Regions from separate parts of the Comamonas sp. 23 genome, predicted to be linked through region 1. Evidence: predicted binding sites of a transcription regulator. Region 1 holds the regulator's gene; each other region holds the start of a gene.

Evidence for each region. Region 1 encodes sigma-54, which starts transcription at its own class of promoters, with help from an activator protein. Its sites were predicted from a motif close to TGGCANGNAANCTGCTTT; they were not measured.
Region 2: ACPEE1_RS18615 (urease subunit gamma) is a predicted target of sigma-54. The motif match lies at 6,187-6,204, and genes of this name have one in related genera.
Region 3: ACPEE1_RS16015 ([protein-PII] uridylyltransferase) is a predicted target of sigma-54. The motif match lies at 2,610-2,627, and genes of this name have one in related genera.
Region 4: ACPEE1_RS19570 (CmpA/NrtA family ABC transporter substrate-binding protein) is a predicted target of sigma-54. The motif match lies at 1,511-1,528, and genes of this name have one in related genera.

The regions. Positions count from the first base shown of each region.
Region 1 covers NZ_CP187127.1:812,839-820,222, reverse strand. The annotation lists gene ACPEE1_RS03635 (THUMP domain-containing class I SAM-dependent RNA methyltransferase) at 1-448, opposite strand, end outside; gene ACPEE1_RS03630 (hypothetical protein) at 646-1,398, shown strand; gene ACPEE1_RS03625 (aspartyl/asparaginyl beta-hydroxylase domain-containing protein) at 1,546-2,460, shown strand; gene rpoN (RNA polymerase factor sigma-54) at 2,536-4,152, opposite strand; gene lptB (LPS export ABC transporter ATP-binding protein) at 4,258-5,034, opposite strand; gene lptA (lipopolysaccharide transport periplasmic protein LptA) at 5,058-5,726, opposite strand; gene ACPEE1_RS03605 (thiol:disulfide interchange protein DsbA/DsbL) at 5,837-6,481, opposite strand; gene ACPEE1_RS03600 (SPOR domain-containing protein) at 6,538-7,242, opposite strand; gene argS (arginine--tRNA ligase) at 7,269-7,384, opposite strand, start outside.
Region 2 covers NZ_CP187127.1:4,102,885-4,110,268, forward strand. The annotation lists gene ACPEE1_RS18570 (DUF6999 family protein) at 1-212, shown strand, start outside; gene ACPEE1_RS18575 (gamma-glutamylcyclotransferase family protein) at 235-738, shown strand; gene ureG (urease accessory protein UreG) at 757-1,416, opposite strand; gene ACPEE1_RS18585 (urease accessory protein UreF) at 1,413-2,120, opposite strand; partial or broken gene ureE (urease accessory protein UreE) at 2,120-2,641, opposite strand; gene ACPEE1_RS18595 (GNAT family N-acetyltransferase) at 2,653-3,135, opposite strand; gene ureC (urease subunit alpha) at 3,150-4,868, opposite strand; gene ACPEE1_RS18605 (urease subunit beta) at 4,912-5,220, opposite strand; gene ACPEE1_RS18610 (HupE/UreJ family protein) at 5,235-5,843, opposite strand; gene ACPEE1_RS18615 (urease subunit gamma) at 5,875-6,177, opposite strand; gene ACPEE1_RS18620 (urease accessory protein UreD) at 6,442-7,272, shown strand; gene ACPEE1_RS18625 (SCO family protein) at 7,311-7,384, opposite strand, start outside.
Region 3 covers NZ_CP187127.1:3,528,268-3,535,651, forward strand. The annotation lists gene purL (phosphoribosylformylglycinamidine synthase) at 1-1,464, opposite strand, end outside; gene map (type I methionyl aminopeptidase) at 1,647-2,462, shown strand; gene ACPEE1_RS16015 ([protein-PII] uridylyltransferase) at 2,685-5,303, shown strand; gene def (peptide deformylase) at 5,323-5,862, opposite strand; gene ACPEE1_RS16025 (YbaN family protein) at 6,003-6,446, shown strand; tRNA gene ACPEE1_RS16030 (tRNA-Asn) at 6,522-6,597, shown strand; tRNA gene ACPEE1_RS16035 (tRNA-Asn) at 6,644-6,719, shown strand; tRNA gene ACPEE1_RS16040 (tRNA-Asn) at 6,767-6,842, shown strand; tRNA gene ACPEE1_RS16045 (tRNA-Asn) at 6,892-6,967, shown strand; gene aat (leucyl/phenylalanyl-tRNA--protein transferase) at 7,099-7,384, shown strand, end outside.
Region 4 covers NZ_CP187127.1:4,334,125-4,341,508, reverse strand. The annotation lists gene ACPEE1_RS19575 (nitrate regulatory protein) at 57-1,373, shown strand; gene ACPEE1_RS19570 (CmpA/NrtA family ABC transporter substrate-binding protein) at 1,683-2,978, shown strand; gene ntrB (nitrate ABC transporter permease) at 3,076-3,957, shown strand; gene ACPEE1_RS19560 (ABC transporter ATP-binding protein) at 3,954-4,787, shown strand; gene nirB (nitrite reductase large subunit NirB) at 5,083-7,384, shown strand, end outside.

The DNA of each region.
Region 1 (7,384 bases):
TCAGGTGCAGGTGCACGCGCACATCGGGGTGGTGCGTCTCCACGCTGGGGCGCACGCCGTGGCGGCGCTCGCGGAAGCGGTCGGCAATCGCATCCTTGACGCGCAGCGCCGCAAAGTTCAGGCTGGTCAACGGGCTATGCTGGGAGGTGACCTCGATCTTGAAGGTCTCCTTGGGCGAAAACCAGATCTCCCAGGCCACCTCGCTGGCGGCACGGTAGAGGTCGTTCTCGTTGCGGTACATGCTGTGCGAGAGCTCGACCAGCACGCGCTGGGCCAGGCGGCTGTGCAGGTTCAGCAGCAGCGCATCGCGCCACATGCCGCGCAGCATGACGCCGCCGCGCGCCACCAGGAGGTCCTGGCCGCTGGCGCCGGTGATGGCATGGACTTCGTCCGCCAAAAGGCCCTCGACGCCGGCGGCGCAGGGCAAAAACAAATGCAGTTGGTTCATAAGCAGGGGGGCAAGCATACGCGCTTGCCCCATTGTCTGCCAAGCGCACGGGAATGTGGACTGTGCCAGTGGCATTCGCCAGCCCGGCTCCTATAGCGCAGCGGTAACGGGTGGCTGGCTGCTATAGTCTGGCCCCAGAGCGGGCCGCAGCCCTCGGTGCAGCCGCCCTTCCCCTCCATCACTCAGAGAGAATGCGGATGCCCTACCTCGGAGCTGGCGTACACGTCATCATTGCGCTGTTTTTTGCGGTCCACGCCGTGCGCAGCGGCCAGAACAACTACTGGCTGTTTGTGCTGCTGGCCTTCCCTTTCCTGGGCAGCGTGGTGTATTTCTTTGCCATCTACCTGCCCAATTCGCGCCTGCAGCGCCATGCCCGCAGCCTGGCGAGCAACGCCGTCAAGGCGCTGGACCCGACCCGCGAGGTGCGCGAAGCCCAGGCCGCCTACGACTACAGCCCCACCGCGCAGAACCAGATCCGCCTGGCCCAGGCCCTGCTGGCCAATGGCCAGGCCGAGCAGGCCTTTGGCCACTTCGAGGCCAGCATGAAGGGTCCGTTTGCCAACGACCTCGATATCCGCTGGGGCGCTGCGCAAGCGGCCTACCAGGCCGGCCATCCGCAGCAGGCGCTGCAGCAGCTGCGCGTGATTGCCCAGGCGGATGTGCACTTTCGCGCCGAGGCCGTGGGCCTGCTGGTGGCCAAGGCCTACGCCCAGCTGGGCGACCAGGCGATGGCGCGCAAGAGCTTTGATTTTGCGCGCCAGCACTCGGGCAGCTTCGATGTGATGGCCGAGTACGCGATCTGGGCTGCTGGCCAGGGCGACTGGCAGACCGCCAACGCACTGCAGGCCGAGCTGAACAAGGCGATGACGCACTGGAGCGGCCAGCAGCGCCAGCTCAACCGCGAGATGCTGCAGCGCCTCAAGACCGCCTTTGCCGCCCAGCCCAGGTAAGCGCACCTGGCTTGCCATTGACCAAACCGCAATAGGCCTGCTGCCAGCAGGCCATCCCACCGCCCCGCAGCCCTTGCAGCGCGCCAGTTTGCGCTTGCGCAGACAGCCGCCACAGCACAGTCGCTAAAATCGCTGTCTATGGCAAAAATCATCGTTCTGGCCCTGGTGCTGCTTTTCTTTGGCTGCGGCCTCTACATGCACCTGCGTGGCAAGGTGCGGCACAAGCTGCTGCGCCAGCTGTTTGACCACTCCACGTTCACGGCGCCATTCAATGTGTTCATGCTGATGTTCAGCAAGGTACCGCGCACGCCCTACCTGCCCACCAGCACCTTCCCCGACCTGGCCCCGCTGCAGGCCCACTGGCGCGAGATCCGCGAAGAGGCCATCGGTCTGCACCAGGCCATGCAGATCAAGGCCGCAGCCAACAACGACGACGCGGGCTTCAACTCGTTCTTCAAGACCGGCTGGAAGCGCTTCTACTTGAAGTGGTACGGCCAGGCCCACCCGTCTGCGATGGAGCTGTGCCCCAAGACCACGGCGCTGGTGCAGTCCATCCCCGGCATCAAGGCGGCCATGTTTGCCGAGCTGCCGCCCGGCGCCAAGCTCAACCTGCACCGCGACCCCTATGCGGGCTCGCTGCGCTACCACCTCGCTGTGCTGGCGCCCAATGATGACCGCTGCATGATCGAGGTCGATGGCACGCCCTACAGCTGGCGCGAGGGCGAAGGCGTGATCTTTGACGAGACCTTCATGCACTGGGCCGAGAACCGCTCCGAAGGCAACCGCATCGTGCTGTTCTGCGATGTCGAGCGCCCGATGACCAATGGCTTTGCGCAGTGGCTCAACCGCTGGCTGGGCACGCATGTGGTCGCTGCCGCCAGCTCGCCCAACAACGAAGGCGATCCGCGCGGCTTCATCAGCCGCATCTTCAAGATCTCGTTCTACATGGGCCAGTACCGCCGCCGCTTCAAGGCCTGGAACAAGACGGCCTACAAGCTCACCAAGTTTGGCCTGATGCTGGCCGTGCTGGCCTTGTTCATCTGGTGGCTGTGGCCAAAGTAAAGCGGCTCCGTCTCAAAGCAAAACCGCAGTGCCTAACGCAACTGCGGTTTTTTTATGGGCCCTGGCTGCTTGCGCTTACAGCGCCTTGCGCAGGCTGGCCGGCGGGATGCGCATCGCCTCGCGGTACTTGGCCACCGTGCGGCGCGCGCATTCAATGCCCTGGGCCTGCAGCAGATCGGCGATTTTTGCATCCGACAGCGGCTTTTTCGCGCTTTCCTCGTCCAGCAGCTGCTTGATCAGCGCCTTGACCGCCGTGCTCGACGCACTGCCGCCGGTCTCGGTGCCCAGGCCCGAGCCAAAGAAGTACTTGAGCTCGAACGTGCCCTGCGGCGTGGCCATGTACTTGGCCGTGGTCACGCGGCTGATGGTGGACTCGTGCAGGCCCAGCTCATCGGCAATCTCGCGCAGCACCATGGGGCGCATCGCCAGCTCGCCATGGACAAAGAAATTGCGCTGGCGCTCGACGATGGCCTGCGAGACGCGCAAGATGGTGTCAAAGCGCTGCTGGATGTTCTTGATGAACCAGCGCGCCTCCTGCAGCCGCTGCTGCAGCGCGCCATGGCCCTCGCTGCCCTTGTGGCTGCGCAAGGCATTGGCGTAGACATCCTGCACGCGCAGGCGCGGCATCACCTCGGCATTGAGCTGCACGCTGAAACCGGGCACCGGCAGGCCGCGCTCATTGCTGGGTCGCACGATGACATCGGGGATGATGGTGTTGCGGTCCACATCGGCATAGGGCCGGCCGGGGCGGGGCTCGAGCTTGGCGATCAGCGCCAGCGCGCTGCGCACCGCGGCATCACTGCATCCGGTCAGTTGCACCAGCTTGCGCACATCACGGCGCGCCAGCAGCTCCAGCGATTCCTGGCAGACCAGCAAAGCGGTCTCCAGCGCCAGCGCATCGGCCTCGGGCGTGTCCGAGCCCTCTTCATCCAACAGGCGCTGCTGGGCCTTGATCTGCAGCTGCATGCATTCGGACAGGTTGCGCGCGCCCACGCCAATCGGCTCCAGGCTTTGCAGCAAGCGCAGCGCCACGGTCAGGTGGTGCAGCAGGGCCTCGTAGCGCTCGGGGTCCGAGGCATCGCCAAAGCTTTGCGCGAGCTCGGCCAGCGTTTCTTCGAGGTAGCCGTCGTCGTTCAGTGATTCAATCAGAAAGTAGAGCGCGGCCCGGTCTTCCTGGCACAGGCGCAGCGACAAGGCCTGGCGGTGCAGCACATCCTGCAGGCTCAGGTGCTCGCTGCGCCGGTCGGACATCGGCGTCTCGTCGTCGTCATCGCCAGCGCTGGAGCGGGCGGGCAGATCGCCGCCCCACTCTTCCCAGTCCGATGCCGAATCGCCGGCAGCGGCCTCGGCATCGACGCCGGTTTCCTTGCCCGCGCCAAAATCCAGCGGCTGGTCGGAGGTTTCGGGCTCGAAATCGCTACTGTTGTTGGTGTCGGTGCTGGCAGCAGTATCGGCAACCTTGTCGGCTGCGTCTGCAGCGTCTGCAGCTTCGGCAGATTCAGCGGCTTCTTTACCGGCTTCAGCCTCGGGGGCCTCATCGCCCTCGCGCTCCAGAAACGGGTTTTCGTCGAGCATCTGCTCGACTTCCTGTGTCAGCTCCTGCGTGGACAGCTGCAGCAGGCGAATCGACTGCTGCAGCTGGGGGGTCAGGGTCAGGTTCTGCGATACGCGCAGCGACAGCGACGGCATCATGGCTGCGCCTCCACACGGGCTGGGGCAGCTGGCAACGGATCAGCCCTGCCGGCCCCGCAGCGCGGGACGGCATCTTGGCTGGCACGCCCGCCAAGGCGTGCGGTGTCACATACGGAAATGTTCACCCAGATACACCCTCCGGACCTCTGCGTTCTCCACAATCTCTTGCGGCGTCCCGGCGGCCAGCACCTTGCCATCGCTGATGATGCAGGCATGGTCACAGATACCCAGGGTTTCGCGCACATTGTGGTCGGTGATCAGCACGCCAATGCCGCGCTCCTTGAGAAAGGCGACAATGCGCTGGATCTCGATCACGGCGATGGGGTCGATGCCGGCGAAAGGCTCGTCGAGCAGGATGAAACGGGGCTGGGTGGCCAGCGCACGGGCGATCTCGACCCGGCGGCGCTCGCCGCCGGACAGCGCGACTGACGGTGATTCGCGCAGGTGCTCGACCCGCAGCTCCTGCAGCAGCGCGGTGAGCTGGCGCTCGACCTCGGCGCGCGAGAGCGGCTTGCCATGCTCATCTTTTTGCAGCTCCAGCACGGCGCGCACATTGTCCTGCACGCTGAGCTTGCGAAAGATCGAGGCTTCCTGCGGCAGGTAGGACAGGCCCAGCTGCGAGCGCTGGTGGATCGGCATATTGGCCACCGACTGCCCATCGATGCGGATATCCCCGCCATCGCTGCGTACCAGGCCCACGATCATGTAGAACGAGGTGGTCTTGCCCGCGCCATTGGGGCCTAGCAACCCCACCACTTCGCCCTTGCGCACCGACAGCGACACGTCCTTGACCACCTTGCGGCTGCCATAGGATTTCTCCAGGTGCAAGACCTCCAGCTGGCTGCGGTGGTCGCTGTTGGCGACCCGGGCGTTGACGGAAATGGTCGACGAGTTTTCTGCCACGGTCACTTGGCTCCGTCGTTCAGTTGGGTGCTGGGGCGCAATGGCGTCTTGTCATCGGCAGCGGGCTTGGCCGGGGCGCTGGCCTTGTCGTCTGCCTTGCCATCGGCCTTGGGCGTCAGGATCACACGGACGCGGTCCTTCTTGGGCGCACCGGGCTTGGGATCGGCCGCCGCCTGGGCGCCCTTTTGGCCGGAGACCGTGAAGGTATCGCTCAGATTGTTGTAGACGATCAGCGGGCCACTGACCTGGTCGGTCAACGTGGTCTCGCGGTAACGGCGCAACTCGCCGCGGCGCTCAAAGTGCACGGTGTCATCGCGGCCGTTATAGGTGATGACCTCGCCTTCGCCTTCGACGAACTCGTCAGGCGCGCCTGGGGCCGAGTCACGCTTTTGGCGGAAGAATGCGAGCTTGCCCGGCGCAGCAGTCACCACGCCGTGCTGGAAGCCGTCGCGGTCCTGGCTCACGGTCAGCTGCGCGCCACGGATGATGATGGTGCCCTTGGTCACCACCACATTGCCCGTGAAGACACTGGTCTGCTTGAGTTCATCGTGGCGGCCATCGTCCGCCTCGATGTTCATGGGCTTGGTGCGGTCTGCACGCTCGGCGTGCGACAGCAGCGGCACGGCCAGGGCCACTGCCACCAACAAAGAGTTAAAAATACGGTGTCTCATAAGGCATGAATCTTGCTCTGCCCCATTGTAGCCATGCTGGAGCGTTAGGCCGTTTCTGGCACAAAAAAGCCCGCGTGCGCGGGCTCTGTCTCAAGCGTTGGGGAATCCGCTCAGCCTTGTGCAGCCAGGAACTCTACCACTTGCAGCACGTTGCTCATCGAGCCGGCACGGGTTCCGTCGGTGTAGTACTTGCCCGCCACGCCCAGCGATGGAACGCCTTCGACGCCGTACGACTCTTGCAGCTGGGTGGCCTTGCGCACCTGGCCTGCGACGCTGAAGGAGTTGTAGGCTTCCTTGAACTTGGCCAGGTCCACGCCGTTCTTGTCCATCCAGGCGAAGATCTCGTCGTCCTTGTTCAGGCGCTGGCGCTCGACGTGGATCGCACGGAAAACCTTGACATGTACGTCAGGGATCAGGCCCATCGACTCCAGCGCAAAGTAGATCTTTTGCTGGGGCACAAAGGTGTTGTTGAAGGCCACGGGCACGCGGCGGATCTGCAGGTTCTTGGGGGCAGTCTTGGCCCAGGCTTCAAACTGCGGCTCGAAGGCATTGCAGTGGGGGCAGCTGTACCAGAAGAACTCGATCACCTCGACCTTGCCAGCGGGCGCATCGGGGGTGACGGGCTTGGCCAGCTTCAGGTAGTCCTTGCCTTCCTTGAACTTGGCCTGTGCGTTGGCGCCGGTGGCAAAAGGCAGGCTCAGCGCCGAGGCGGCAGTAGCGGAAGCCGCCAAAGTGGAAAACTCACGACGTTTCATGTTTTGTTAACTCCAGTGACAAGTTGCGGTTAGGAGTGCCCTGCACCGCCAAAAGTTCAACGCTGCACGCGGACGATTTGCGCATCCACGCCGGCGCCATCGAGCTTGCCTTTGAGGCCATCGGCATCATCGCGCTTGTTGAAGGGGCCCACGCGCACCCGGTATACGGTGCGGCCATTGACTTCGCGCTCGCTCACGCGCGCTTCCCAGCCCATCATCGCCAGCTTGGCGCGCTGTGCATCGCCATCGGACTGGCTGCGGAAAGCACCGGCCTGCACGAAGTACTGGAAGCCGTCGGTGCCATCGGCACTGCGCGACTTGGCCAGATCGCCCAGCGGATCGGCGCCCTGGCCGGCCTTGGGGTCGAGCTTTGCGACCTGGGTCTTGTCTGCCGGCTTGTCAGCGGGCTTGGTGGTATCGGGCAGCACCACTTCGGGCTTGGCAGGCTTGTTTTCCACTGGCGCGGGGGCGTTGTCAGCCACCGTGCGCGGCGGCTCAGGCACCACCACGCCCTGAGCGGCCGGTGCCACAGCCGCGGGCGCACGCGCGGGGTTCTTGCCATAGAGCGGCGAGTTCGGGTCCCAGTTCTGGTTGCGCTGCGCCTCGGCCTTGTCCTTGGCCTCGCCGCGCACGCCACCTTTGTTGACAAACGGCACCGGCACATTGGTGACGTACACGGCCACGGCCAAGGCCGCGCCCACGCCCACCAGCAGCCCCAGGATCAGGCCCAGGATGGTTCCACCACGTTGATGTCGTCGCATTGCAGTTATTACCTTTGTTCGCAAAATCACATGCGCTCTGGTGCGCTCACACCCAGCACGGCCAGGCCATTGCGCAGCACCTGCGCGACCGCTGCCACGAGTGCCAGACGGGCCAGTTTGGTGGCTTCGTCATCCACCAAGA
Region 2 (7,384 bases), 1.7 Mb from region 1:
CCTCGCCCGAGCACCTGGTGATGCTCAACAACAAGCACCCGCTGGTGCCCCTGTCCACCTTGCGCGCTGGCCACCGCCTGGTGCTCCATGGCCTGTCCACCGAGATGCTGCACTGCCTGCTGATGCGCATGGCCACCGGCGAGACCCCGCTACCCAGCCGCGAAATTGCCAAGACCCGGCAAGCGGCGGGCCGGCCTGCGCAGGCCGGCTGATCAATCTCCACCACAGTATTCGATGCAGACTCCGCCCCCAGAACATCCCATCCGCAACCCGCCTTGGCACCCCTGCGGCGCGGGGCATGTCGCCGTCTATGGCACCTTGCGCGCCGGGGGCGTCAACGACATTGCCCGGCTGCAGCCTGGCATCGCCCTGCTGGGCCGCAGCTTGCTGACGGGAACGCTGTATGACCTGGGCTGGTACCCGGGCCTGCAATTGCAGGGCAGCAGCCTGGTGCTCGCCGAGGTCTACCCCTTGAACGATGCACTGGAGCAGGCCATGGACCGCATCGAAGGCATCTGGCCGCAGGATGTGGGTGAATACACCAAGCGCGTGCTGACGCTGGACGTCGCGCTGACCAGCGGCGGCCAACAGCCGCTGGAGGTGCTGGTCTACGAGGCCCTGCCCCCGGCCTTGCAAGGCCGCACGCAGATCACGGCGCAGGACTGGCTGGCCTGGATTACGCAGCAGGGCCGCGAGCACCCCGATACGGCTTTTAGCCTCAATACGCCCCAGCGCTGATGCCCTCGGTACGGCAACTCAGCCCAGCAGGAGGCCCTGCTTTTCGATAAAGGCCACCACCTCATCGAGGCCGTCCAGTGTCTTCAGGTTGGTCATCACAAAGGGCTTGGTGCCTTTGGGCGTGCTGCGCATGCGTTCGGTGTCGCTGCGCATCACCTCCAGGTTGGCACCGACATAGGGGGCCAGATCGGTCTTGTTGATCACAAACAGATCGCTCTTGGTGATGCCCGGGCCGCCCTTGCGCGGGATCTTTTCGCCGGCCGCCACATCGATCACATAGATGGTCAGGTCCGACAGCTCGGGGCTGAAGGTCGCAGCCAGGTTGTCGCCGCCCGATTCGATAAACACGATATCGGCATCGGGAAACTGGCCCAGCATGCGGTCGATGGCTTCGAGGTTGATGGAGGCATCTTCGCGGATCGCCGTGTGCGGGCAGCCGCCCGTCTCCACCCCCATGATGCGCTCGGCTGGCAGCGCGCCGCTGACGGTCAGCAGGCGCTGGTCTTCCTTGGTGTAGATGTCGTTGGTGATGGCGATCAGGTCCCATTTGTCGCGCATGGCCTTGCACAGCATCTCCAAGATGGTGGTCTTGCCCGAGCCCACGGGCCCGCCGATACCAACGCGCAGCGGAGGCAGCTTTTTGCTGCGGTGGGGGATGTGGTGCAGTGCAGTGCTCATGATCGAAAAAGCCGTGAGTATTGGTGTTCATGCCGGGCCGAAAGAATGGCCAGCATCGGGGAAAAAGCCTGGCGCTGGTCATCGCCCAGCACCAGCGCATGCTCGGCCGCCGCCGGTATCGCCTCTGCCAGCCGCGCCAGAATGCGCTGGCCGGCGCTCTGGCCCAGCGGCACGGATTTGATCGCTGCCTGCACCATGTTCTCGGCCCAGCCAAAGGCATAGGCGAGCAGCGCATCGCGCGCGCCTGCGCCTGCCAGGTGCGCGGCCAGCGCAAAGGCCAGCGGGTAGCTTGCATCCTGGGCAGCCAGCCAGGCCACCCGGGCCAGCGCCTCGCCATCATCGGCATAGCGGTTCTGCAACCAGGCCACCAGCGAGCGGCCCATCTGCTCGGTCTGCAGGCGCAGCTCGCTGCTCTCGCGCGTCTGCAGCACCCAGGCGTTGAGTGCCACCAGGCGCCCACGCTCATCGCTGTGCCAGGCCTGCATGGCCTGGGCCAGCACCGCCATATCGCCCCGGGCCTGGCTGAGCTGCAGCTGCTCGGCAATCCAGTCGGCCGCCTGCGCCTCGTTGCCCACCAGCGCGGCATTCACGCCCGCCTCCAGCCCCTCCGAATAGGAGAAGCCGCCGATCGGCAAAGCCGGCGAAGCCAGCCACATCAGCTGCAAAAAGCTGGCGGGTGAGAGGGTGAGGAGCGGCGTGCTCATCCGAGGTGGTGCGGATGCGGATGGGAATGGCCATGCCCATGGTGGCTGTGGCCATCGTTGGTGACATGCCCGCCATAGGCGCCGCCTTCCGGCTCAAAAGGCAGCTCCGCCTCGACCACGGTCATATGCATGCTGCGCAGCATGTCGGCCAGCACATGGTCGGGCTCGATCTTGAGGTGGTCGGGCTGCAGCTCGATGGGCACATGGCGGTTGCCCAGGTGGTAGGCGGCGCGCATCAGGTCAAAAGCCGAGCCATGCTGCGCGCAAGCGCTGATATGCAGCACGTTCTGCGGCGCGGCCACCACCTGGATCACCGAGCCGTCCTCGGCCACCAGCACATCGCCTCCGCGCACGGCCTGACCGCGTGGCAGAAAAATCGCCAGCGCACGGCCGCTGCTGTCGGTGGCCGAGAAGCGCGATTTCTGGCGCACATCCCAGTCCAGCTCGACAACAGTTGCGCGCTTGCGCAGGGCCGGTGCCAGGCCCTGGCCAGCGGGCAGGCATTTGGAGACTTGCAGCATCGCCCCGTCCGTCATGGCAGCTCCAGGCGCATAAAGCAGCTGTTCGGATCGGGCTGGTAGCTGCCAAACGGTGCGCAGTCCACAAAGCCATTGCGCGCGTAAAAACGGCGCGCCGGTGCAAAAAAGGCCTCGGTACCCGTCTCCAGGCTGATGCGCCTGGCCCCCATCGCGCGGGCCTGGGCCAGCACATGGTCTAGCACCTGCTGGGCGGCGCCTGAGCCGCGTTGCGCCGCCTCCACCCGCATCGATTTGAGCTCCAGGTGGCCGGCATCCAGGGTCTTGAGCGCGCAGGTGGCGACCAGGGTCTTGGGCTCCTGCGCAGCGGTCCAGCCGGTCCACAGCTGCAGCCCGGGCGCGCGCAGCTGCGCGGGGTCGAGCGCATGCACGCTCTCGGGCGGCGAGATACGGCGCATATCGCTCAGGTGCGCTTCCAAAAAGGCCAGCACGCGCGCGTCGGTCACGGGGTCCAGCTTGAAAATCAATGGGCTTGCCATGGGTCCTTACCGGTTCAAAACAGAAAATAACGCTGGGCCATCGGCAGGCTGCTCGCTGGCTCGCAGGTCAGCAGCTGGCCATCGGCGCGCACCGCATAGGTCTGGGCATCGACCTCCATGTGCGGCGCCAGGTCGTTGTGCACCATGTGCTGCTTTTGCAAGCCGCGTATGCCTTTGACAGCCGACAAGGTCTTGGCCAGGCCAAAGCGCTGGCCAATGCCGGCAGCCAAGCCCGCTTGCGAGACAAAGGTCAGCGAGGTCCTGGCAATCGCCCCGCCAAAGGCGCCAAACATCGGGCGGTAGTGCACCGGCTGGGGTGTCGGGATCGAGGCATTGGGGTCACCCATGGCCGCCATCGCGATAAAGCCGCCCTTGAGAATGCAGCTGGGTTTGACGCCAAAGAAGGCCGGCTTCCAGATGACGATATCGGCCCACTTGCCCACTTCGAGGCTGCCCACCTCATGGCTGATGCCATGGGCAATGGCCGGGTTGATCGTGTACTTGGCGATGTAGCGCTTGATGCGGAAGTTGTCATGCCGCTCGCTGTCGCCGGGCAAGGCGCCGCGCTGGAGCTTCATCTTGTGCGCCGTCTGCCAGGTGCGCAGGATCACCTCACCCACCCGGCCCATGGCCTGGCTGTCGGAGCTGAACATGCTGATGGCGCCAATGTCGTGCAGGATATCCTCGGCCGCAATGGTTTCCTTGCGGATGCGGCTTTCAGCAAAGGCCAGGTCCTCGGCAATCCCGGCATCAAGGTGGTGGCAGACCATCAGCATGTCCACATGCTCATCCAAGGTGTTGATCGTGTAGGGCCGCGTCGGGTTGGTCGAGCTGGGCAGCACATTGGCCTCGCCCACCACTTTCAAGATATCGGGCGCATGGCCGCCGCCCGCCCCTTCGGTGTGGAAGGTGTGGATGGTGCGGCCCTTGAACGCGGCCACCGTGTCTTCGACAAAGCCGCTTTCGTTGAGCGTATCGGTATGGATCGCCACCTGGGTGTCGGTGAGCTCGGCCACATCCAGGCAGTTGTCGATGGCCGCCGGCGTGCTGCCCCAGTCCTCGTGCAGCTTGAGGCCAATCGCGCCGGCATCGATCTGCTCATGCAGGGCCAGCGGCAGGCTGGCATTGCCCTTGCCCAGAAAGCCCAGGTTCATCGGGAAGGCATCGGCCGCCTGCAGCATGCGCTCCATGTTCCAGGCGCCGGGCGTGCAGGTGGTCGCAAAGGTGCCGGTGGCCGGGCCGGTGCCGCCACCAATCATCGTCGTCACGCCGCTGGTCAGCGCCTCTTCGATCTGCTGGGGCGCGATGAAGTGGATGTGCGTGTCGATGCCGCCAGCGGTCACGACCATGCCTTCGCAGCTGATGATCTCGGTGCCCGGGCCAATGATGATGTCCACACCCGGCTGCGTGTCCGGGTTGCCGGCCTTGCCAATCGCGGCAATGCGGCCGGCCTTCAGGCCAATGTCCGCCTTGACGATGCCCCAGTGGTCGATGATCAGCGCATTGGTCAGCACCGTGTCCATCGCGCCCTGCGCACTGCTGCGCTGGCTTTGCGCCATGCCATCACGGATGGTCTTGCCACCGCCAAACTTCACCTCTTCGCCGTAGCCGCCCGCACGCAGGGTGAAGTCCTGCTCCACCTGCACGACCAGTTCGGTATCGGCCAGGCGCAGGCGGTCACCCACCGTGGGCCCATAGGTCTCTGCGTATGCGCGTCTGTCCATTGTTGCCATCAGAACCATCCTGTCTTAGAACGCTGGCACAGCATGCCGGGCTTCATTCCAGCGCCCCTTGCACCAGGCCGCGAAAACCGTAGATCTGCCGCTCGCCGCCAACATCCACCAGCTCCACCGTGCGCTGCTGGCCGGGCTCAAAGCGCACCGCCATGCCGCTGGCAATATGCAGTCGCATGCCGTGCGCCGCCTGGCGGTCGAAGCTCAGGCCGGCATTGGTCTCAGCAAAGTGGTAGTGCGACCCTACCTGGATGGGCCGGTCGCTCGCGTTGTGTACCACCAGCGTGGTGGTACGGCGCCCGGGGTTCAGCGTGTGTTCGCCCTCGTCCAGCAGCAGTTCACCTGGGATCATGGTGCCGCTCCTCGTCAGGCCAGGCGCGTCAGCATGGCCGCGCCCAAGACCGCGGTGGCCCCGCCCGCCAGCTTGGCCAGCCAGCGGTGGCGCTGCATGAGGGCCTTGCCCAGCACCATGCCGCCCACATGCAACAAGGCCGAGCCCAGCGCCATGCCCGCCAGCGCGCCCGCCGATGCCAACGCCGAATCTGCTGCCAGCTCAAAGCCGTGGGCCGCGCCATGGAAAAACGCAAACACCCCGGCCAGCGCAGCGGCCAGCACCCAGGGCATCTGCTTTTGCACCGCCACCAGCAGGCCCAACACCAGCACCGATGCGGCAATCATCGGCTCCACGCCGGGCACCCACAGACCGGCAAAACCTGCCAGCGCCCCCGCCACCAGCAGGGCCACAAAGGCGGCCGGTGCGCGCCAGGCGGGCGTCACCGTCAGCGCACTCCAGGCGCCCACGGCCAGCATCGCGGCCATATGGTCGGCGCCAGTAAACGGATGGGCAAAGGCATGGCCAAAGCTGCTCAAAAAGCCATGGTGGCCGCCACCATCGGCGCCCACATGGGCCATGGCTGACAGCGGCAAAGCCGCAGCGGCGGTGGCCAGCGCGGCAGAGAATTTCTTGAAGTTCATAGTGGTCGAGTGCGCGAGAAAAATGGGAGGTTCAGACAATGGGCTCATGCACGGTGACGAGCTTGGTGCCATCGGGAAAGGTCGCCTCGATCTGGATATCGGCAATCATCTCGGGAATGCCCTCCATCACGTCGGCGCGCGTGAGCACCGTGCGGCCGGCGCTCATCAGTTGGGCAACGGTCTTGCCATCGCGCGCGCCCTCCATCACAAAGGCGCTGATCAGCGCCACCGCCTCGGGGTAGTTCAGCTTGAGCCCCCGGGCCAGGCGCCGCTCGGCCAGCAAGGCGGCGGTAAAGATCAGCAGCTTGTCTTTTTCGCGAGGTGTCAGTTCCATACCTAGTGCAAAGCAAGGCACATGCCAAGGGGCTACAACGGCTGGGCATGCACGCTTTCCGTGCCGCCACCCGCCCGCCTTGCACCACATGCATGCACAGCAGCCGCGCATGCACCAATTCGGCACAGACCACACCCCAGAGCAGTGCAGTTCCTGGCACGTGGCTTGCAAAAGCCCACGCATGTCTTTCGTCCCCCTGCTCCCGCTCCCGATCCCGGCCCTTGCGCCCTGCTGCCCGCCAGGCACCCACCGCCCGCCGCAGCCATGAGCTGGCATGCCCAACTAGACCTGCGCTACGGCCAGCAAGCCGGCAAGACGTCGGTGCAGTTCAGCCACGATGGCCCGCTGCGCATTCTCAAAAGCCTCTACCCCGAAGGCCCGGGCATTTGCCACAACGTGCTGGTGCACCCGCCCGGCGGCCTGGTGGGTGGCGATATGCTGGATATCTCGGTCGAGGTGGCGGCAGGCGCCCATGCGCTCGTCACCACGCCGGGCGCAACGCGCTTTTACAAGAGCAATGGCCAGCCGGCCTTGCAGCGCACCCGCCTCAAACTGCAGGCCGGCGCCCGGCTGGAATGGTTGCCGCTGGAAGCCATTGCCTACAACGCCTGCGATGCGGCCAATGAGCTGCAGATGGAACTGGCACCGGATGCAGAGCTGCTGACCTGGGACATCACCGCGCTGGGCCTGCCGCTGGCGGGTCAGCCCTTTACCCAGGGCGTGTTTTCGCAGCACATCGCATGGCCGGGGCATTTTCTGGAACGCGGCCGTATCCGGGCCGATGATGGGCTGCTGCTCAACGCACAGCTGGGCCTGGCGGGCCAGCGCTGCCTGGGGAGTTTGATCTACGCCAGCGGCTCGCCCATCAACCGCGCGCAACGCGAAGCGCTGCTGGAGAGCACCCAGCAGCTGCTGGACGCAGGCCCAGCGGGGTTGATGGCCGGGGTGACCGCGCCGAACGAGCATATGCTGGTGCTGCGTGGCCTGGCGCCCGTGGTGGAGCCGGCGATGCAGCTGTGGAAGACGGTCTGGGGCCACTGGCGCAGCAGCCTCTGGGGCCTGCCGGCGCAGCGGCCGCGTATCTGGTCGATGTGAGTGCAGCGCTTGCCCAGCGCTGTTAAGCGTGTAAGCGCTTAAGCGCCGTCGATCAGCTGCTCGATATCTTTGGCCAGCGTTTCAACGGGGGTGCCATAGCGGCTGTACAAGC
Region 3 (7,384 bases), 2.3 Mb from region 1:
GACCTCTTGCGCACGGCGCTCGATCTCGGGGTTGCCGCGCTGCACCGAGTCAAAGTCCAGCTCGGCCGCGTTGGTGCCGCTGGCCATGGAGCTGGCAGCACCCCCGCCCATGCCGATGCGCATGCCCGGGCCGCCCAGCTGGATCAGCAAGGTGCCAGCCGGGAAGAGGATCTTCTGGGTCTGCTCGGCATCGATCACGCCCAGGCCACCGGCGATCATGATGGGCTTGTGGTAGCCACGGGTGATGTCACCGACTTGCTGCTCGTACTCGCGGAAGTAGCCGGTCAGGTTGGGGCGGCCGAATTCGTTGTTGAACGCGGCGCCGCCCAGCGGGCCTTCGATCATGATCTGCAGCGGGCTGGCGATGTGCTCGGGCTTGCCGACCTCGCTGCCCCAGAGCTTGGAGACGGTGAAACCAGTAAGGCCCGCCTTGGGCTTGGAGCCCCGGCCGGTCGCGCCTTCGTCACGGATCTCACCGCCCGCGCCGGTGGAGGCGCCGGGGAAAGGCGAGATGGCTGTGGGGTGGTTGTGGGTCTCGACCTTCATCAGCACATGGCTGGTGGCGCTGTGCTTTTGGTAGCTGGGCGCAGTCACGGCATCGGCCTGGGTGTTGAACGGCGCGACAAAGCGCTCGACCTGGTGGCCTTCCATGATGGAGGCATTGTCCGAATAGGCAACGACGGTGTGTTGGGGCGATACCGCCTCGGTGTGGCGGATCATGCCAAACAGGCTCTTGTCCTGCGCCACGCCATCGATGGTGAACTTGGCGTTGAAGATCTTGTGGCGGCAGTGCTCGGAGTTCGCCTGGGCAAACATCATCAGCTCGACATCGCTGGGGTTGCGCGCCAGGCCCTTGAAGGCGTTTTCCAGGTACTCGATCTCGTCGTCGGCCAGCGCCAGGCCCCATTGCTTGTTGGCTTTTTCCAGCGCGCTGCGGCCGCCGCCCAGCACATCGACAAACTCCATCGGCTGGGCTTGCAGTGCGGAGAACAGCTGCTCGGCTTCGGCGCGGGTGGCGAAGACCGACTCGGTCATGCGGTCGTGCAGCAGTGCGGCGATCTGCGCGGTCTGCTCGGCGCTCAGCTCGGGCTTGCCACCCAGCAGGCCGGCCTTGAGCTCGATCCGGTACTCGGTCAGGCGCTCGATGCGGAACAGCGCCAGGCCGCAGTTGCGGGCAATGTCGGTGGCCTTGGAAGCCCAGGGCGAGATGGTGCCCATGCGCGGGGTGACGATGAAGGCCAGGCCGTCGCTGCCGCCTTCATAGGGGTCGCCATAGGTCAGCAGGGCCGCTACGCGCTCGGCCTGGGCACCCGCCAGGGGCTGCTCGGTGGCCACCAGATGCACAAAACGGGCAGCAATGCCCGTTATCTTTGGATGGATCGCCGTCAATGCGGTCTGCAGTTGTTGGGCGCGGAAGGAGCTGAGGGCGTTACCGCCTGGTAGCTGAGTCAGGTGCAGTGTCACGTGGCAGCCTATGTGGACTAGGAGGATGGGAAGAAAGCACGCATGCGCCTTGCCCACTGCTACGGGCGGACCGTGGCAGCACCATGACAAGGGCGGGATAACCCGGGATTCTACTGTGCCGCGCCAGGACACGTAGCCGCATGGAAAACAGGCCAATGGCAGCAGTGGGATAATCGTGGGCTATGACGATCAAAATCAATACCGAAGACGATATTGCGCAGATGCGCATCGCAGGCCGCCTGGCCTCGGAGGTCTTGGACTACATCACCCCCCACATCCAACCGGGTATCACCACCAAGCAAATCGATCTGCTGTGCGCCGAGGCGATGGAAAAGCAAGGCACCAAATCGGCCTGCCTGGGCTACCAGCCGCCAGGCATGACGCCCTACCCGGCCTATGTCTGCACGTCGGTCAACCATGTGGTCTGCCACGGCATCCCCAATGACAAACCGCTCAAGAAGGGCGACATCGTCAATGTGGACGTGACCATCATCACGCCCGAAGGCTATTTTGGTGACAACAGCCGCATGTTCGTGATCGGCGAAGGCACGATTGCGGGCAAGCGCCTGTGCCAGCTGACCTTTGAAGCCATGTGGCATGGCATCGTGCAGGTCAAGAATGGCGCCCACCTGGGCGATATCGGCCATGCGATCCAGAAGTTTGCCGAAGGCCAGGGCCTGTCGGTCGTGCGCGAGTATTGCGGCCACGGCATCGGCAAGGTGTTCCACGACGAGCCCCAGGTGCTGCATTACGGCCGCCCGGGCACCGGCGTCGAGCTCAAGACCGGCATGATCTTCACGATCGAGCCCATGCTCAACCTGGGCAAGAAGGACATCAAGGACCTGGGCAATGACGGCTGGACCGTCATCACCAAGGACCACAGCCTCTCGGCCCAGTGGGAAGTCGAAGTGCTGGTGACCGACACCGGCTATGAAGTGCTGACCTGGTCGGAGGGCTCGCCCACGCCGCCCAGCTTTGTGACCAGCACCAAGTGCTGATCGGGTGCTGATCCGGCACGAATAAATCGCTGCGCGCGTGCCGGGTCTGCCCGGCACCAGCCCACACCAAGGCGGCATTGCAACCAGCATGCCGCCTTGGTCGTTTCTGGCAGTCCCGCCTCCGCCATGCCCCCATTTGGTGCGTAGTGGCATGGAAAGTGCTTACTCGCAGCTGCTGTTGATTGCTATGGCACACTGCCAACGACAGCATAGTTAGGCACCATGAACGATCCTCGCATTCCGCAGCTGCGCGAGCAGTACCAGGCGCAACGCAGCGCCCTGTTTGATGACATCATGGCCGGGGGCAGCAGCACCCGGGGCATACAGACCCAGCTGCGCAAGCTCTCGCAGCTGGCCGATGGGCTGCTGCGCGACCTCTGGCACCTGGCCGGCCTGCCCGGCCGCCTGAACCTGGTGGGGGTGGGCGGCTTTGGCCGGGGCAAGCTGTTTCCCTATTCCGATATCGATGTGCTGCTGCTGCTGCCCGAAGGCACCGATCCGGAGCAGGACATTGAATTGCGCACCGCGATCGAGCAGTTCATCGGCTCGTGCTGGGACGCCGGGCTGGAAATTGGCTCGAGCGTGCGCACCATCAGCCAGTGCATCAGCGAAGCCCAGGCCGATGTGACGGTGCAGACGGCGCTGCTGGAGTCGCGCCGCATCATCGGCTCGCCCCGCCTCTACCACCTGTTCCAGGCGGCGCTGGCCCAGTCCATCAAGCCCGATGCCTTTGTCGTGGCCAAGGTGCTGGAGATGCAGCAGCGCCACAACAAGTACGAAAACACCGTCTATGCGCTCGAGCCCAATTGCAAGGAGTCGCCCGGCGGCCTGCGCGATCTGCAACTGATCCTGTGGCTGGGCCGTGCTACCGGTCTGGGCAGCCGCTGGAAGGAGCTGGCCGACAAGGGGCTGGCCACCGTCTACGAGGTGCGCAACCTGCAGCGCAACGAGGACCTGATCTGCCTCATCCGCGCGCGGCTGCACATTGTGGCCCGGCGCCGTGAGGACCGGCTGGTGTTCGACCTGCAAACGCCGGTGGCCGAGTCCTTTGGCTTCAAGACCATCACGCCAGCTGGCCAGCGCTTTCCCAAGCGCGCCAGCGAGGAGCTGATGAAGCGCTACTACTGGGCTGCCAAGGCGGTGGCCCAGCTCACGCAGATCCTGATGCTGAACATGGACGAGCGCCTGCACCCGGGCAACCACACCTTGCGCCGCATCGATGACGAGTTCTACGACAAGGCCGGCCTCATTGAGGTGGCCGACGACGAGGTCTACCAGCGCAACCCGCATGCGATCTTGCGCACCTTCTTGCTCTACGAGACCGAGCCGGGCTTGAAGGACCTGTCGGCCCGTACCTTCCGCGCGCTCTACCATGCGCGCCAGCTGATGGATGCCCAGTTCCGTCGTGACCCGGTCAACCGCGCCACCTTCATGCAGATTCTGCAGCAGCCCCATGGCATCACCCATGCGATGCGGCTGCTCAACCAGACCTCGGTGCTGGGCCGCTACCTCTGGCCGTTCCGCCGCATCGTGGGCCAGATGCAGCACGACCTGTTCCATGTCTACACGGTGGACCAGCACATCCTGATGGTGCTGCGCAATGTGCGGCGCTTTTTCATGGCCGAGCATGCGCATGAGTACCCGTTCTGCTCCCAGCTGGCCGCTGGCTGGGACAAGCCCTGGATTCTGTACCTGGCCGCCCTGTTCCACGACATCGGCAAGGGCCGGGGTGGCGACCATTCGGAGATCGGCGCGCTGGAAGTCAAGCGTTTTTGCCGCGACCACCAGATTGCCAAGGAAGACCGGCAGCTGGTCGAGTTTCTGGTGCGCGAGCACCTGACGATGAGCCAGGTCGCGCAAAAGCAGGATACGTCCGACCCCGAGGTGATCACCGCCTTTGCCCAGCGCATGGGCAATGAGCGCCGGCTCACTGCCCTCTACCTGCTCACCGTCGCCGATATCCGCGGCACCAGCCCCAAGGTCTGGAATGCCTGGAAAGGCAAGCTGCTCGAAGACCTGTACCGCTCGACGCTGCGTGTGCTGGGCGGGCGGGCACCCGATGTGGCCGCGCAGGTGGAAATCCGCAAGCGCGAAGCGCTGGTGCTGCTGGCGCTGTCGGCCCAGCCCCATGAATCACAAAAAGCGCTGTGGGATACGCTGGGCCTCGATTATTTTCTGCGCCACGAGGCCGCCGATATCGCCTGGCACACGCGCCACCTGTCACGCGCCGTGGGCAGCAAGGCCACCTTGGTGCGCGCGCGCCAGTCGCTGGCCGGCGAAGGCCTGCAGGTGATGGTGTATGCGCCCGACCAGCCCGATCTGTTTGCCCGCATCTGCAGCTATTTTGACCAGGCGGGCTTTTCGATTCTGGACGCGCGCGTGCACACCGCCCTTAACCGCTATGCGCTCGATACCTTCCAGGTGGTGGCGACCGATGCACCGCAAAGCTACCGCGAGCTGATCAACCTGGTCGAGAGCGAGCTCACGCGCGTGCTGGTGGCCGCCCAGCCGCTGCCCGAGCCCGCGCAGCGCCGCGTCTCGCGCCGGGTCAAGAGCTTTCCGGTGGCGCCGCGCGTGCTGCTGCGCCCCGATGACAAAGGCCAGCGCTGGCTGCTGTCCATCTCGGCGGCAGACCGCGCAGGCCTGCTCTACACCGTGGCACGCATCCTGGCCCGCCACCAGCTGAGTGTCGAGCTGGCCAAGATCAGCACCTTGGGCGAGCGCGTGGAAGACAGCTTTTTGCTGCAGGGCCCGGAGCTGCAAAACAATGTGAGCCAGATCGCGATCGAGACCGAGCTGCTCTGGGCACTGGCCGCGACGGGCAGCGGCGCGGCCGGTTGACCGTTAAGGCGAACCCGGCTCAGTCGTCCTCGGCCGCGCTGATGCCGGGAAACAAAATCTCGGTAAAACCGAACTGGCTGAAATCGCGCACCCGCATCGGGTAGAGCTTGCCCCAGAGGTGGTCGCATTCATGCTGCACCACCCGGGCATGGAAGCCCTCGGCCTCGCGGTCAATCGGGTCGCCATACTGGTCAAAGCCGGTGTAGCGGATCTTGCGCCAGCGCGGCACCATGCCGCGCAGCCCCGGCACCGACAGGCACCCCTCCCAGTCGTCTTCTTCCTCGTCCGACAAGGGCGTGATCACCGGGTTGATCAGCACCGTGGGCGGCACCAGCGGGCGGTCCGGGTAGCGCGGGTTGCGCTCGGGCGAGCCAAAGAACACCACCTGCAGATCCACCCCGATCTGCGGCGCCGCCAGGCCCGCGCCGTTGGCGTCGCGCATGGTGTCAAGCAGGTCCTGCACGAGCTGGTGCAGCGCATCGGTGTCAAATTCGGTCACGGGCTGCGCGGTGCGCAGCAAACGGGCATCGCCCATTTTCAAGATTGGATAGATCGCCATGCCGGCATGGTAGCGCAGCGCGCAAGCCCGTCTGGCGCCTTTTGCCACCCAAAGCACCGGCGCAGCAGCGCAGCAAGATGCCCACCACCCTTGCCCAGCATCAAGACACTGTTATGCGGCGCGATGCACAATGCTGGACCATGAACGAGCCCGGAGCCTCTTCCACCGCGCTGCAAGACGTGCAGACACCGGCTTACTGCCCCATCCGCAGTCCGGTCTTGCGCTGGCTGCTGCTGTTGGCGGCTGTGGCCTGCCTGGCGATGGGCATCATCGGCATTTTTGTGCCGGGGCTGCCGACCACGGTCTTTGTGCTGATGGCCGGGGCTTGCGCGGCGCGCAGCTCGCCGCGCCTGCATGCCTGGCTGTGGCGCCACCGGCTGTTTGGCGGCATGCTGCGCAACTGGGCGGCGGGCGGTTTTGTCAGCCGCAAGGCCAAGTGGAGCGCCAGCATCACGATGGCGCTGTGCGCAGTCATCATGCTGCTGGTGCCAGCGCCTGGCTGGGCCAAGCTGTTGTCGATTGGCTGCATGGCCTGCGTGCTGGCCTGGCTGTGGTGCCGGCCCGAGCCCCCGGCACCGCAATGAGCCCAGCCCTGCGCGGCAAAAAATGACCTCGTCCGTTTTTCAGGTCAAAAATTCGTTCTATAATCGCAGTCTTGTTCCTCAATAGCTCAGTTGGTAGAGCGCCGGACTGTTAATCCGTAGGTCCCTGGTTCGAGCCCAGGTTGAGGAGCCAAAGAATTTTTCGGCTTTGCAATCGAACAAAGCCTGTTGACCGATATTCCTCAATAGCTCAGTTGGTAGAGCGCCGGACTGTTAATCCGTAGGTCCCTGGTTCGAGCCCAGGTTGAGGAGCCATCACTTATCTGCCCTGCAATCGTTCAGGGCATTGACCAAAAATTTGTTCCTCAATAGCTCAGTTGGTAGAGCGCCGGACTGTTAATCCGTAGGTCCCTGGTTCGAGCCCAGGTTGAGGAGCCAAAGAATTTTTTTTGGCTTTGCAATCGCACAAAGCCTGTTCACTGTTTATTCCTCAATAGCTCAGTTGGTAGAGCGCCGGACTGTTAATCCGTAGGTCCCTGGTTCGAGCCCAGGTTGAGGAGCCATTCAAAAAGCCTGCACCACCGTGCAGGCTTTTTTGTTTTTTGCGGCCGCAGCCCAGCAGCCGGGAGCGAACTGCCGTATTTGTCACCCTGCGTACCACGGGCGGCCAGCAGCGCCCCATTTGGCCGCTACCATGGCAGGCAACACCATGAGCGCCAACCACCACACGCCCCCGCTAGCCTGGCTGCAAGCCGATGACGACTTTCCACCCGTGGACATGGCCTGGGGGCCCCACACCCCGCACCCGGGCCTGCTGGCCGCTGGCGGCGTGCTCGACAGCGCCCATCTGCAGCAGGCCTACCGCCAGGGCATCTTCCCCTGGTTCAGCGAGGGCTCACCCATTCTGTGGTGGTCCACCGATCCGCGCATGGTGCTGCAACCGGCCCACTTCCGCCTGCACCGCTCGCTCAAGCAGGCCA
Region 4 (7,384 bases), 1.5 Mb from region 1:
GCTGGCATGGCATGAAACCTGCTGGGTAGAGCGCTCAACATCGGTGGTGCGCGTTTATGAAGTCTTCCCTGCATTTTCTGGTCGCTGCTCGCCAGCATGAGATGGCCGCGCTGGAGCAGCTGGGTAAGGCCTGCTCGCTGGTGGTAGCGATGTCCTCGCTGGTGCATGCGCTGCAAAAGGAGCGCGGGCTGTCGAACATGGTGCTGGCCAGCGGCGGCGCGCAGGGCGCCGAGCTGCTGGCGCCCCAGCGCCTGCTGGCGGATGCGCAGATCGCCCACGTGCGCGATGAGCTCGATCGCCTGGGCCCACACCCCTCCGGCGGCAGCGGCGCGCGGCTGTGCAATGCGATTGCCTATACCTTGCAAGGCGTGGCGGCGCTGCCTGCGCTGCGCGCCCAGGTGCAGGCCGGGCGGCTCACGCCCTCCGCCTGTACCGACGCCTTTGCGCGCCTGATTGCCGGCTGTCTGTCCGTCGTGTTTGAGGCGGCCGACAGCGCCAATGAGCCCGAGATATCGCGCATGCTGGTGGCCCTGTTTCACCTGATGCAGGGCAAGGAGCTGGCCGGGCAGGAGCGCGCCTGCGGCACCAGCGCCTTTGCCTCAGGCCAGCTGCAGCCCAGTGCCCGGGCGCAGTGGCTGCATTTGATCGAGTCGCAGGAGCGCTGTTTTGAGGTGTTTGCCAGCCTGGCCACGCCGCGCGTGCTGGTGCTGTGGCAGGCCCATATGGCGGGCGACACCGACATGGCGGCGGTGGAGCGCATGCGCCGCGTGGCCCATACCGCGAGCGGATCGAGCCTGAGCCGCAGCTGGAGCGCCGACTGGTTTGCCGCCTGCAGCCACCGGCTCGATGCCTTGCATGGGGTGGAGACCTTGGTCGCGCAGGAGCTGCAGGTGCTGTGCCTGCACAAGCTGCAGGCGCAGGAACAAGCGCTGGCGGCCTTGCAGGCGTTGCCACCGGGCGCTGAACCTGCCCAAGAGGGCGCAGAGGGCGCTGAGGGCAGCGAAGCCGGCATGGCCTTTTTTGAGGCCTCGGCACCGCCCGATACCTGGTCGCTCGATGCCGTGGGCGCGCCGGCGCTGGGGCGCGATATCCTGTCGCTGGTGCAGCAGCAATCGCAGCGGCTGCAGACCATGCAGAGCCAGATCCAGGAGGCGCGCACTGCGCTGCACGAGCGCAAGACCCTGGAGCGCGCCAAGGGTCTGCTGATGGCCCAGCACCAGCTCAGCGAGAGCGATGCCTACCAGCTGCTGCGCCAGACGGCGATGAACCAGAACAAGCGCATGCTGGAGGTGGCCGAGGCCGTGCTGGCGATGGCGGCCTTGGTGCCCCAAGCCCCTGCAGCGCCCGCAGGCCCTGCTGCAGCTGAGCGCTAGCAGCTTTCCGCCCGCGCACCAAAGCATGGCAGCCGTTGGCCCGCAGGCTGCTGCAATGCACCATTGCAGGGATCCGGGCCGGTGTGCAGCGCCGGCCCAGGTTGGCTCTTCAGAGGGAAGCACTGCAATTTTTGAATTGGCATGGAATATGCATTGATCTTCCCAACCAGGCCAAAGGCGGCCTGTTTCCGGTAATCGCGAGTTATTTCGGGACAACGGCGTCCCTTTCCTGATGGTGCAAGCCCTCAGCGAAAGGACGCCGTTTTTTGTTTTTGGAATCTGCAACGCCTTCGATGGAGTTTGACAAGAATGACGATACGCCCCACCCCTGACACCGCCCCGGCGGCAGAGGCTTCGCCCGCTTCTTCGCCGCTGGCCGGCCGCCGTCAGTTCTTGCGCCATGGCGCCCAGGCAGCGGCAGCCACCTTTGTCTACAGCGCGCTGGGCCACCAGGGCGTCTGGGCCGCCGGCTCGGATGCGCCGGAGAAAAAAGAGGTCAATATCGGCTTTATCCCGCTGACCGACTGCGCCAGCGTGGTGATGGCCTCGGTGCTGGGCCTGGACCAGAAGTACGGCGTCAAGATCACGCCGACCAAGGAAGCGAGCTGGGCCGGCGTGCGCGACAAGCTGGTCAATGGCGACCTGGACTTTGCCCATGTGCTCTATGGCCTGGTCTATGGCGTGCAGCTGGGCGTGGGCAGCCCGCAAAAGGACATGGCGGTGCTGATGACGCTCAACCGCAATGGCCAGGCGATCACCCTGTCCAAGAAGCTGGCCGACAAGGGCGCCGTCGATGCGGCGTCACTGGCCAAGCTGATGGGCGCGGAAAAGCGCGAATACACCTTTGCGCAGACCTTTCCGACCGGCACCCATGCGATGTGGCTGTACTACTGGCTGGCGAGCGCGGGCATCCACCCGCTCAAGGATGCGAAAGTGATCACCGTGCCGCCGCCGCAGATGGTGGCCAATATGCGCGTGGGCAATATGGATGGCTTTTGCGTGGGCGAGCCCTGGGGTCACCGCGCGATCATGGATGGCATCGGCATCACGGCCATCACCACCCAGGACATCTGGCGCGACCACCCGGAAAAGGTGCTGGGCTGCACGCAGGACTTTGTCAGCCGCCACCCCAACACCGCGCGCGCGGTGACCATGGCGATTCTGGAGGCGGGCCGCTGGATCGATGCCAGCTTGCAGAACAAGCAGAAGATGGCCGAGACCATTGCCGGCAAGGCCTATGTGAACACCAGCGTCGATGCCATCAACCAGCGCATTCTGGGCCGCTACCAAAATGGCCTGGGCAAGACCTGGGACGACCCCAACCACATGAAGTTTTTTGCCGAGGGCGAGGCCAGCTACCCCTACCTGTCCGATGGCATGTGGTTCCTCACCCAGCACAAGCGCTGGGGTTTGCTCAAGAGCCACCCCGACTACCTGGCTGTGGCCAAGAAGATCAACCAGACCGCCCTGTACAAGGAAGCGGCTGCGCAGCTGAAGATCGCCGTGCCCAAGTCGGACATGCGCAGCAGCCCGCTGATCGACGGCAAGGTCTGGGATGGCTCGGACCCCGCCAAGTACGCCGACAGCTTTGCCATCAAGGCCTGACAAGGAGAGCCCCATGCCCGCTGCATTGCGAGAGAGTGTTTCGCCCCTGCCCACGCCGGCCCCGGCCGAGCGCAAAGTGTTGTCCATCCATGAGCACATGGCGCGGAGTTTGCCGGTGGTAGCGGGCAGCCAGCCTGCTGCTGCCACGCCTGCCGTGCCTGCCGCCGCCAAGCGCGATATGGCTGCCCTTTGGCAGCAGCGCTTTGGCGCGCTGGTGCAAAGCCTGCTGCCGCCGGTGCTGGGCTTTGGCCTGCTGCTGGTGCTGTGGTCCATCGTCGCCCAGGGCAACCCCGGCATTCCGGGCCCGCAGGAGACCTGGGCCCAGGCGCAGGAGATCTTCCGCGATCCCTTCTACCGCAACGGCCCCAATGACCAGGGCGTGGGCTGGAATGTGCTGGCCTCGCTGCAGCGGGTGAGCATCGGCTTTGGGCTGGCGGCACTGGTCGGCATTCCGCTGGGCTTTGTCATTGGCCGCTTTGACTTTCTCTCGCGCATGTTCAACCCGGTGATCAGCCTGCTGCGCCCGGTGTCGCCGCTGGCCTGGCTGCCCATTGGCCTGCTGGTGTTCAAGGGCGCGAACCCGGCGGCAATCTGGACCATCTTTATCTGCTCGATCTGGCCGATGGTGATCAACACGGCGGTGGGCGTGCAGCGCGTGCCGCAGGACTATATGAATGTGGCGCGGGTGCTGAACCTGAGCGAATGGAAGATTGCCACGACCATCCTCTTCCCCGCCGTGCTGCCCTATATGCTGACGGGCGTGCGCCTGGCAGTCGGCACCGCCTGGCTGGTGATCGTCGCTGCTGAGATGCTGACCGGTGGCGTGGGCATTGGCTTCTGGGTCTGGGACGAGTGGAACAACCTCAATGTCAAGAACATCATCATTGCGATCTTTGTCATCGGCCTGGTCGGCCTGCTGCTGGAATGGGCGCTGATCCGCCTGGCCTCGGCATTCACTTTTGAGGAGGTCAAGGCATGACGCCCAATACGCCCAACATTCCCGCGACGCCCCAGGGCAAGTACATCGAGATCCAGCAGGTGGCGCAAAGCTTCAAGACCGCCAAGGGCCTGTTCCAGGCGCTGCAGGGCATCAACCTGGAGATTGCCCAGGGCGAGTTTGTCAGCCTGATCGGCCACTCGGGCTGCGGCAAATCGACCTTGCTGAACCTGATTGCCGGCCTCACCAGCCCCAGCGAAGGCACCTTGCTCTGCGCCAACCGCGAGATCAAGGGGCCGGGGCCGCAACGTGCCGTGGTGTTCCAGAACCATTCGCTGCTGCCCTGGCTCACCTGCTGGGCCAATGTACACCTGGCGGTGGAGCGGGTGTTTGGCGGGCGTGAGCGCAAGGCCCAGTTGGCTGCGCGTACCGATGCCGCGCTGGCACTGGTGGGCCTCACCCATGCAGCGCACAAGCGCCCCGGCGAGATATCGGGCGGCATGAAGCAGCGCGTGGGCATTGCCCGGGCGCTGTCGATGGAGCCGCAGGTGCTCTTGATGGACGAGCCCTTTGGCGCCCTCGATGCCTTGACCCGCGCCAAGCTGCAGGACGAGCTGCTGGAGATCGTTGCGCGCACGCGCAGCACCGTGGTGATGGTGACCCATGATGTGGACGAAGCCGTGCTGCTGTCCGACAAGATCGTGATGATGACCAATGGTCCTGCTGCGACGATTGGCGAGGTGCTGCCGGTGCCCTTGGCCCGCCCGCGCAACCGGGTCGCCTTGGCCGAGGATGCGCAGTACCAGGCCTGCCGCAAGGCGGTGATCGACTTTCTCTACACCCGCCAGGCCCATGTGGAGAAGGTGGCCTGATAAAGCCTACTTAGCTAGCAACAGGCGCTCTATATGGAGCGCCTTTTTTGTGCACGCAAATGAGGCGAGGCGGCGCCTGAGCCGCACAAAAAATGTGCAGCGCTGAGTTCGGCTGCTGGGCGCTCCCCGCATGTCAACTTGGTATGGAACTTGCATAGTCCTTGGCGTGGCCATGGCGGCCACCGGGTGGCGGTGCACAGTGGCGCTGCCGTCCAAAGACAAAGACGTCTATGCGCGCATGCCTGGCATGCGGCGCCTAGACGTCTTTTTTTTTGTGCTGCCCACGGGAAACGCTATGAAAAAAATCAAGTTGGTCATGGTTGGCAACGGTATGGCGGGTGTGCGTGCGCTCGAAGAGCTGCTGGCGCTGGCGCCGGATCTGTACGAGATAACGGTATTTGGCGCAGAGCCCCACCCCAACTACAACCGCATCCTGCTGTCGCCAGTGCTTGCGGGCGAGCAGACCCTGGATGACATCGTGCTCAACGACTGGCGCTGGTACGAGACGCATGGCGTGCGCCTGCATGCCGGCTGCACGGTGCATGCGGTGGACCGCGCCCGCCGCGTGGTGCATGCCCGCAATGCCGATGGTGAGGCGGTGACGGCCGACTACGACCGGCTGATTCTGGCGACCGGCTCCAACCCCTTCATGCTGCCCATTGCCGGCAAGGAGCTGCAGGGCGTGCTGGCCTACCGCGATATTGCCGATACCCAGGCGATGATCGATGCGGCCCAGCACTGGCGCCATGCAGTGGTCATTGGCGGCGGCCTGCTCGGGCTGGAAGCGGCCAACGGCCTGATGAAGCGCGGCATGCAGGTGGCGGTGGTGCATGCCGGTGAGTGGCTGATGGAGCGCCAGCTCGATGATCAGGCTGGGCAGCTGCTGAAGAAATCGCTGATCGAGCGGGGCATGCAGTTTTTCATGCAGGCGCAGACGCAGGAGCTGCTGGGCAATGCCGAAGGCCGGGTGCGCGCGCTGCGCTTTGCCGATGGCCGCGAGATCGACGCCGATCTGGTGGTGATGGCCGTCGGCATCCGCCCCAACACGGCGCTGGCCGAGGCCATGCACCTGCATGTGAACCGGGGCATTGTCGTCAGCGACACCATGCAGACCATCACCGACCCGCGCATCTATGCGGTGGGCGAGTGCGCGGCGCACCGGGGCATTGCCTACGGGCTGGTGGCGCCTTTGTTTGAGCAGGGCAAGGTGCTGGCCAACCACCTGGCCGAGATGGGCATTGGCCGCTACCAGGGCTCGCTCACCTCCACCAAGCTCAAGGTCACCGGCATTGACCTGTTCTCGGCCGGGGATTTTCAGGGCGGGGAGGGCACCGAGCAGATCGTGCTGAGCGACCCCTACTCAGGCGTCTATAAAAAGCTGGTGATCAAGGAAGACCGGCTGGTGGGCGCGTGCCTCTATGGCGACACGGTCGATGGCAGCTGGTACTTCAAGCTGCTGCGCGAAGGCCGCAGCGTGGCCGATATCCGCGACAAGCTGATGTTTGGCGAATCCAACCTGGGCGATGCCGGCCACCAGGGCCAGAACAAGGCCGTCGCACTGGCCGATGGCGACGAGGTCTGCGGCTGCAATGGCGTGAGCAAGGGTGCCATCTGCAAGGCCATCAAGGACAAGGGCCTGTTCACCCTGGACGAGGTGCGCAAGCACACCAAGGCCAGTGCCAGCTGCGGCTCCTGCACCGGCCTCGTAGAGCAGATCATCATGTTCACCGTCGGTGGCGACTATTCGGCATCGCCCAAGACCAAACCGATGTGCAGCTGCACGGAGCACGGCCACCAGGCGGTGCGCGATGCGATCCGCGAGCACCGGCTGCTGACGACTGACAGCGTCTTTCGCTTTATGGAATGGAAGACGCCCAATGGCTGCGCCAGCTGCCGCCCGGCCATCAACTACTACCTGATCAGCACCTGGCCCAAGGAGGCGCGCGATGATCCGCAAAGCCGCTTTATCAATGAGCGCAGCCACGCCAATATCCAAAAGGACGGCACCTACAGCGTGATCCCGCGCATGTGGGGGGGCGAGACCACGGCCGCCGAGCTGCGCCGCATTGCCGATGTGGTGGACAAGTACCAGATCCCCACCGTGAAGGTGACCGGCGGCCAGCGCATTGACCTGCTGGGCGTGAAAAAGGAAGACCTGCAAGGGGTGTGGAACGACATAGGCATGCCCTGCGGCCATGCCTATGCCAAGGCGCTGCGCACCGTCAAGACCTGTGTGGGCAGCGAGTGGTGCCGCATGGGCACGCAGGACAGCACGCAGATGGGCAAGGACCTCGAACGCGCGATGTGGCGCATGTATGCGCCGCACAAGGTGAAGTTTGCCGTCAGCGGCTGCCCGCGCAACTGCGCCGAATCGGGCATCAAGGATGTCGGCATCATCGGCGTGGATTCGGGCTGGGAGATGTACATCGCGGGGAACGGCGGCATCAAGACCGAGGTGGCGCACTTTCTCACCAAGCTCAAGACCGCCGAGGAGGTGCTGGAGTACACCGGCGCCTTCATGCAGCTGTACCGGCTGGAGGGCTGGTACCTGGAGCGCACGGTGCACTACGTGAGCCGCGTGGGGCTCGACCATGTCA